One region of the Stenotrophomonas sp. YJH_SMC_32 genome, then DNA from elsewhere that is predicted to be linked to it. Evidence: riboswitches for the same ligand, from Rfam matches in the RefSeq annotation. Region 1 holds a riboswitch; the other holds the start of a gene.
The links. Region 1 has a riboswitch for thiamine pyrophosphate ahead of thiC (phosphomethylpyrimidine synthase ThiC). Riboswitches for the same ligand answer to the same signal wherever they lie in the genome.
Positions count from the first base shown of each region.

Region 1 (4,417 bases):
CGGCGTGTCCCGCCATCTGCCCCCTCCCCGCCAAGCAAGCAGAAGCCCAGAGCCGCCTTGGCTTCTGCACTTGCACTTGCACTTGCTTGAAAAAGCGGTGCAGCCGCAGGCTGCAAAACACCCTCAATCCTGATCGTGCGCGCGTGCGGCCTCGGCCTGCGTCTCTTCCTGCGCCGCCATCTCGCGTGCGATCCACGCATCGATCATGTGCCGCTGGCGCTGCGCCTGCCGTCGCTCACGCGTGTACTCCTGGTCGAGCACGCGGTACAGCGACACCATCACCAGCACCATCAGCAGCGCGAATGGCAACGCCGCAATCGTGATCATGCCCTGCAGTGCATCCAGGCCACCGGCCAGCAGCAACGCCGCTGCGATCAACGCCACCGCGATGCCCCAGGCCAGCTTGCGCTTCAACGGAGGATCGCCTGCTTCGTCAGTGGACATGCTGGCCAGAACCAGTACCGCCGAGTCGGCCGAAGTTACGAAGAAGATCATCAGCAGTACCAGTGCGATGCACGACAGCAGCAACGGCAGCGGCATGCTGTCGAACAGCGTGAACAGCACCGTCTCGTAGCCATTGCCCAGCGCCTGCACCAGGTCGGCATGGCCGAAGATCTGCGCCCACAGCGCGGTGCCGCCGAACACCGCGAACCAGAAGAAGCCCAGCAGCGTCGGCGCGAGCACTACGCCGATCACGAACTCGCGCACGCTGCGGCCGCGCGAGATGCGTGCGATGAATGAGCCCACGAACGGTGCCCACGAGATCCACCAGGCCCAGTAGAAGATTGTCCAGTCCGCCACCCAGGTGCTGCCGGAGAACGGTGACATGCGCAGGCTCATTGTCACCAGCTGGTTGAGGTAGGAGCCCAGCGTGGTGGTGAACGTATCGAAGATGAAGCCGGTCGGCCCCAGCACGAGCAGAATGGCTGCCAGCAGGGCAGCCAACGCCAGGTTGAAATTGGACAGCCACTTCACACCCCGCTCCACGCCACTGGCGGTGGACGCCATATACAGCACGAAGGCGACGGCAATGATGGTCATCTGCACTGGGACGGTAGCCTGCACGCCGAACACGCGCTCGATGCCGGCGGCGATCTGGATGGTGCCGAAGCCCAGCGTCGTCGCGACACCGATCGCGGTGGCGACCACTGCAGCGATGTTGACCACCCGACCGATCCAGCCGCGATGATGGCGGCCGATGATCGGCTGCAGCATGTCGCTGACCAGGCCACGGCCGTTGCGGTTGAACTGGAACCAGGCCATTGCCAGCCCGATCAGCGCGTAGATGGCCCACGGGTGCAGGCCCCAGTGGAAGAATGCATAGCGCATCGAGGCGCGTGCCGCATCCAGGCTCTGCGGAGCAAGCCCTTCCGGCGGCTTGCTGAAGTGCGAAATGGGCTCGGCAGCGCCCCAGAAAACCAGGCCGATGCCCATGCCGGCGGCGAACAGCATCGACATCCAGCTGGCCCGCGAGAACTCCGGCTCGGCGTCTTCGCCGCCGATGCGCAGGTTGCCGAAGCGACCGAAGGCCAGGTACATCAGGAACACCAGGGCCAGGAACACCACCAGCAGGTACAGCCAGCCGATACCGCGGATGAGTTCGCCGAGGATGCTCTGCACCACGGTATTGAAGGGGCCGGGTGCAATACCGGCAAGCAGCACCAGCATCAGAACCAGTGCGATGGAAACACGAAACACCATGAAGGAGCTTCTCCGATCAAGGGATTGAGGGGAGCGAGCAGAGCTTGCAGCGAAGGGCCGGCGGCATGCGGCGCGAACCGGGCAGGGGCCGCGTCGGCGGCGAAGGAAGCATCGGTCGCGGGAGCGCGACGGACGTGCACGTTACTGAACGCGACGTCATGGTTCTGTTAACGAATAGCGATTGGGGTCAGATCCGGAAGCGGGCGGTCTATGCTCTAATGCACGCCAAGAAGCGGGGGTACCGAGGCCACGTGGCCACGGTTGAGACAGTCCCTTGGAACCTGATCCGGCTCATACCGGCGTAGGGAAGCTTTGCAATGCAGCCGTGCCCGGACTCCGCCCAAGGACCGTCCGTGCGCGGGTGCCGTGCGCCGCCGCTTCGTCCCTGACCTTCCTGGACGATGCCCGATGAACGCACAGCTCTCCGCCCTGCAGCAACAGGCCCAGCAACTCTCCGAATCCGTGACCCGGCCCATTCCCGGCTCGCGCAAGATCCACGTGCCCGGTTCGCGCCCGGATCTGCAGGTGCCGATGCGGGAGATCGCGTTGACCCGCACCCCGACGCTGTTCGGCGGCGAAGAGAATGCACCGGTCACGGTCTACGACACGTCCGGCCCCTACACCGATCCGGACGCGCGTATCGATCTGTCCGCCGGGCTGCCGGCACTGCGTCGCGGCTGGGTGGAGGAACGTGGCGATACCGAGCAGCTCGAAGGCCTGAGTTCGTCGTTCGGGCGTGATCGCGAGCACGACCCGAAGCTCGCTGCCGTGCGCTTCCCCGCCCGCAGCCTGCCGCGCCGTGCACGGGCAGGCGCGAACGTCACCCAGATGCACTATGCGCGGCGCGGCATCATCACGCCGGAAATGGAATTCGTTGCCATCCGCGAGAACCAGCGGCTGGAGACGATCCGCGATGCGGGCCTGCTGCAGCAGCACCCGGGCGAGGCGTTCGGCGCCTCGATCCAGAAGATCATCACTCCGGAGTTCGTGCGGGATGAAATCGCGCGCGGCCGCGCCGTGCTGCCCAACAACATCAACCATCCGGAAAGCGAGCCGATGATCATCGGCCGCAACTTCCTGACCAAGATCAATGCCAACATCGGCAACAGCGCCGTTTCCTCGGGAATCGCCGAGGAGGTAGAGAAACTGGTGTGGGCGATCCGCTGGGGCGGTGACACCGTGATGGACCTGTCCACCGGCAAGCACATCCATGAAACCCGCGAGTGGATCATCCGCAACTCGCCGGTGGCGATCGGTACGGTGCCGATCTACCAGGCGCTGGAGAAGGTCGATGGCCGCGCCGAAGCACTGACCTGGGAGATCTTCCGCGACACGCTGATCGAGCAGGCCGAGCAGGGCGTGGACTACTTCACCATCCACGCCGGCGTACTGCTGCGCTACGTGCCGCTCACCGCCAAGCGGGTGACCGGCATCGTCAGCCGCGGGGGCTCGATCATGGCCAAGTGGTGCCTGGCGCATCACAAGGAGAATTTCCTCTACACGCATTTCGAAGAGATCTGCGAAATCATGAAGGCCTACGACGTGACCTTCTCGCTGGGTGACGGCCTGCGCCCGGGCTGCATCGCCGATGCCAACGACGCCGCGCAGTTCGGTGAGCTGGAAACGCTGGGTGAGCTGACGAAGACTGCCTGGAAGCATGATGTGCAGACCATGATCGAGGGCCCCGGCCACGTGCCGATGCAGCTGATCAAGGAGAACATGGACAAGCAACTGCGTGAGTGCGGCGAGGCGCCGTTCTATACGCTGGGGCCGTTGACCACCGATATCGCACCGGGCTACGACCACATCACCAGCGCGATCGGCGCGGCGATGATCGGATGGTTCGGCACGGCCATGCTCTGTTACGTGACGCCGAAGGAGCATCTCGGCCTGCCCAATCGCCAGGACGTGCGCGACGGCATCATGGCCTATCGCATTGCCGCGCATGCAGCCGACCTGGCCAAGGGCCATCCGGGGGCGCAGGTTCGCGACAACGCATTGAGCAAGGCGCGCTTCGAGTTCCGCTGGGAAGACCAGTTCCACCTTGGCCTGGATCCGGAGAAGGCCAAGGAGTTCCATGACGAGACGCTGCCGAAAGATGCGCACAAGCTGGCCCACTTCTGCTCGATGTGCGGCCCGCACTTCTGTTCGATGAAGATCACCCAGGATGTGCGTGACTACGCCGAAGCCGGCATGAAGGAGAAGTCGGAGGAGTTCCGCGCGGCTGGCGCAGAGGTCTACCACCAGGGATGACGAGCAGCCGGGTGCCGGCCGCTGGCCGGCGGCCGGTTGTGCAGGGGCCGGGAGGAGTGCTGGCCAGCGGCCGGCACCACCGCTCATCACGCCGCTCCCCGCTATGCTCCGCGCATCACCCTGGGGGAAGGACACCATGCCCGTTGCCATGACCACCCGTTGGCTGGCCATTGCCCGCCGTCATCCTTCGGCCTGGCTGCTGGGTGCCCAGTTGATCGCGGTGCTGCTGTACCCCGCGCTGGATGACACCGCTGCCGGCCGCGCGGCGCTGGGCATGTTCGGCATGGCGGTACTGGGCCTGGCGCTGTGGGTGGTCCAGCGCAGCCCACTGGGCACCTGGCTGGCACTGCTGCTGGCCATCCCGTCGGTGGTGTTCTCGCTGGCTGGCGCATTGCTCGACCGCAGCGCACTGCTGACCACCGCACAGTTGCTGGAGAGCCTGCTGTACTTCTATACGGCCGGC
Region 1 is NZ_JCAFTE010000001.1:689,314-693,730, forward strand. Features, by position in the region: gene AC5P7S_RS03120 (BCCT family transporter) at 124-1,701, opposite strand; TPP riboswitch at 1,926-2,027, shown strand; gene thiC (phosphomethylpyrimidine synthase ThiC) at 2,110-3,954, shown strand; gene AC5P7S_RS03130 (ion channel) at 4,091-4,417, shown strand, end outside.

Region 2 (4,417 bases), on a different contig from region 1:
GGAGCAGGCGCGGCAGGCCCAGAAAGCGATGGGCGTCGGACATGCCAACGCCTTGGCAGAGAAGGGAGGGGCCACCTCCGCGGCCCTTTTCCTTTCCGCCAGCTGAGCGGCCGCAGCCGCTTTCAGCCTTGCTTCATGCCGCCTGCCGCTAGATGAATGCGCAAGCCGCTCGGTGCACCAGGCAATGTTCCGGCAATGTTGGAACGCCAGCGTGGACATCACGGCAGCCGGGGCGCCCCGCGCCCTCCCTGCCCAGCGTGGCATGCACCTCACAGGAGAACGAACATGCTCAGTACTTCCACACTCAGCTTCCGTGGTCTGGCGATGGCCCTGGCGCTGGTTGCCGGTGTCGCCGTGGTCAGCGATGCCAGCGCGATGTCGAGGAAGGACAAGCGCACCCTGGTCGGCGCCGTGGTCGGTGGCGTGGCCGGCAACCTGCTCTCCAACGGCGACCCTGCGGCCACCGTCGGCGGTGCCGTGGCCGGTGGCGCAATCGGCAATCTGACCACCTCCGACCGCCGCGACCGTCGCTATTACGACAATCGCTACGACCGCCGCTACGATCGTGGCTACTACCGCAGCGGCTACTACAACCGTGGCGACGACCGCCGCTGGCAGCGCGAGCGTTACTACGACAACCGCTACTACCACGACCGCGGTCGCCATCGCGGCTGGTAAGCGGCACGGCGGCGTTACCCTGCCGATGGCAGAAACGGGCGGGTCGATGACCCGCCCGTTTGCGTTGGCCGCGCGCATGGCGTTGAATGCGCAGCCTTGGATGTGACTTTCCCCTCTCGGGCTGCGGCATGACGTCTTCCTCCCACCGCGTGCAGGGCCTCAACAACGACGAGGTCGCTGCCGACTGGCCACCGATCAGCGCGGCGGACATCGCGTGGTTGCGGCAGTGCTATCCGCAGCTGCACAGCGGCAGCCAGCCGCGCTGGCACAGCCCGCGACCGCTGTCGGCTGCCGCCATCGTCGATGGCACGCGCGGCGCGGTGTTCATCAAGCGCCATCACCACAGCGTGCGCAACGCGGCCTGCCTGGAGGAAGAGCACCGCTTCATCGCCCATCTCGACGCTGCTGGCGTGCCGGTGGCACAGGTGCTGGCAGCGACCGATGGTCACACCGCGGTCGAACACGGTGACTGGACGTTTGAACTGCACGACGTCGGCGCAGGCGATGACCTGTACCGCGACGCGGTGTCGTGGTCGCTGCTGACCGATGTCGCGCAGGCCCACGAAGCCGGACGCGCACTCGCACAGCTGCACCGCGCCGCAGCCAGCTACCACGCGCCCCAGCGCAGCACCCATCTGCTGGTGGCGCGCGACGACCTGATCCGCGCCGACGATCCGATCGCCGCAATCAAGGCAGGTCTGCACGCGCGCCCCGGCCTGGCCCGCTATCTCGCGCGCATTCCGTGGGAAGCACAGCTGCGGCGTGACGTGCTGCCGTGGCACACGGGACTGGCCGAGCGCCTGCGCGACGAACCACGGCTGTGGGCGCACAACGACTGGCATGTCTCCAACCTGCTGTGGCGCGACGGGCAGGTCAGCACCGTGCTGGATTTCGGCCTGGCCTCGCCCACCAGTGCACTGTTCGACCTGGCTACCGCAATCGAGCGCAACGCCGTGGCATGGCTGGAGCTGGAGCGCGGCATGGAGGCGGTGCGCATCGATATCGCGCTGGCGTTGCTCGATGGCTACCGCCAGGTGCTGCCGCTGTCGGCGGCACGCGTGCACCTGCTGGCCGACCTGCTGCCGATGGTGCATTTCGACTTCGCACTGTCCGAAGTGGAGTATTTCGAGGGCGTCACAGGCTCGACCGCCAATGCCGACGTGGCGTGGCAGCCCTTCATGCTTGGCCATCCGGCGTGGTTCCATACCGCCCCGGGGCAGGCACTGCTGCAGGCCCTGCACGCCGCCGCGTGATCCGGTTGACGCAGCGTTGGGGTCAGATCCCTTTCCGCAGGAAGGGGATCTGACCCTGGGTGGCGCTCGCAAATCCGTACCATTTGTAGTGAAATGGTCACCTGAAGCGGGGGTGCCTGGATCTGCCAGGCTGAGAGAGTCCCTTGGAACCTGATCCGGTTTGCACCGGCGTAGGGAGCTTTGAGCCGCAGCCACACCCCCGTCATGGGCCGGTGCACCTGCGCGCCGTCGCTTCGTCTCCCTTGTTGTCCGAAGACGAACCGAATGAACCGCTGCCTGCGCCCCACCCTGCTCTCCCTCGCACTCTGCGCCACGCTGCCGCTGCACGCCAGCGAGGCCGAAGCGTCCCCCGATGCGGCTGCCACCGGCGCCGAGCGCTCGCCGACCGAACTGGCGGCGGTGCGCGTGCAGGCCGGCAAACCGAAGGCCGATACCTCGCGCGTGAATGCCTTCGGAGGCGGCAGCTGGAAGGACACGCCCGCGTCGATGAACGTGCTCGAGCGCGATTACCTCGACCGCCGCCAGGTACGTTCGCTGTCCGAGCTGGCCAGCAACGATGCCTCGCTGGGTGATGCCTACGCGCCGGTGGGCTACTACCAGAACATCGCCATCCGAGGCTTCGCACTGGACGCGGCCACCGGCTACCGCTTCAACGGGCTGTCCATCGCCGGCGAACAACGCCTGGCGCTGGAGAACGTGCAGTCGGTGGAGATCCTCAAGGGTGAAGCCGGCCTGGCGGCAGGCGTGATGGCGCCGGGCGGGATCATCAATTACATCGGCAAGCGCCCGGCGGAAGTGCGCACCGCCACGCTCGGCACCGATTCGGAAGGCTCGCGCTACGTTGCCGTCGATGTCGGCCACTGGATCACCCCGCGCTTCGGCGTGCGCCTGAATGCCGCATGGGATTCCAGCCATTCCTACGTCGAGCACGCCGATGGCCGCCGCAACTTCTACTCGCTGGCCGCCGACTGGCTGATCGGCGAGCGCGGCAAGCTGGAAGTGGATGCCAACTACCAGACCAGCTCGCAGCGCTCGGTGTCCGGCTACCAGCTGCTGGGCGCGCGTGACCTGCCGCGCGGTGTCGACCGCGAGCATCTGCTCGGCTACCAGCCGTGGCAGCGCCCGGTGGATATCGCCAGCACCAACATCACCGCGCTGCATACCTACGACTTCAACGACGCCTGGCAATCACGTGTATCGGTGGGCCATAGCCGTTCGGTGATCGATGACAACGTCGCCTTCGCCTACGGCTGCTACTACGCCGCACAATGTGCCGATGGCAGCGTGCCGGGCAACTACTTCGCACCCAACGGCGACTATGACATCTACGACTACCGCAGCCCGGACGACACCCGCCGCAACCAGCAGGCCCGCGCCGAACTGCGCGGCCGCTTCGAGACCGGCAGCGTCGGTCACCAGCTGACCGTCGGCGCCGACTACTTCCGCCGCACCGTGGACAAGCGCCCGAGCGTCAACGAGTACGTCGGTACCAGCAACATCCACGAGGCACCGGTGCCGGTGTTCGCGCCATCGCCGAAGATGCCGGGCCCATCCGCACGACGCCTGGACAGCCGCCAGACCGCGTTCTTCGCGCTGGACCGGATGAGCTTCGGTGACGACTGGCAGTGGCTGGCCGGTGGCCGCTTCGTCCGCCTGGACGAGCGCGCCTATGACAAGCGCGGCACCCCGCAACGCCACAGCCGCCTGTCGCGCTTCCTGCCACAGACCGCCGTGGTGTGGAAAGCCACCGACCAGCTCAACGCCTACGCCAGTTACGTGCGCGGCATTTCGCTGGGCCAGGAAGCGCCGTTCTGGACCAGCAATGCCGATACCTTCCTGCCGTCGGTGCAGTCGCGGCAGCTGGAAGTGGGCCTGAAGTACGTGCCGGTCGAGGCGCTGACGCTGGGCGCAGCCGTGTTCCGCATTTCGCAGCCGTACCAGTACGCCAAGCCGGACAACAGCGACGTGGGCTACACCTTCGTCGAGGAAGGCACACAGACCCACACCGGGCTGGAGCTGACCGCCAACGGTCAGCTGACGGATGCATTGCAGATCGTGGCCAGCGCCAGCGTGCTGCAGGCGCGTGCGCGCGACACCGGCACGCCAGCCTATGAAGGCCATCAGCTGGTGAACGTGCCGAAGGTGCGTGCCAGCGTGCACGTGGCCTATGCACTGCCGTTCGTGCAGGGCCTGGATGTCACTGGCGGGTGGCGCTATGCCGGTGCCAACGTGGCACGCGCCGACGGCGCCGTGCGTGCACCGGACTACTCGGTGTTCGATGCCGGCCTGCGTTTCCAGCACCGGCTGCACGAGCGTGCGGTGACCTGGAACCTGTCGGTGGACAACGTGTTCAACCGCTTCTACTGGCGTGACACCGGCAGCAGCGGCGGTGACTACTACCTGTTCCCCGGCGCACCGCGACAGGCGCGCCTGTCGGTGACGTTCGCGCTGTGAACGGCGTCGTACTCGAGTGGACCGCCGCGCTG
Region 2 is NZ_JCAFTE010000011.1:29,014-33,430, forward strand. Features, by position in the region: gene AC5P7S_RS13585 (glycine zipper 2TM domain-containing protein) at 286-678, shown strand; gene AC5P7S_RS13590 (phosphotransferase enzyme family protein) at 807-1,931, shown strand; TPP riboswitch at 2,030-2,125, shown strand; gene AC5P7S_RS13595 (TonB-dependent receptor) at 2,196-4,385, shown strand; gene pnuC (nicotinamide riboside transporter PnuC) at 4,382-4,417, shown strand, end outside.
Region 2: it holds a riboswitch for thiamine pyrophosphate, as region 1 does, so the genes downstream of both, AC5P7S_RS13595 (TonB-dependent receptor) here and thiC (phosphomethylpyrimidine synthase ThiC) in region 1, are expected to answer to the same signal.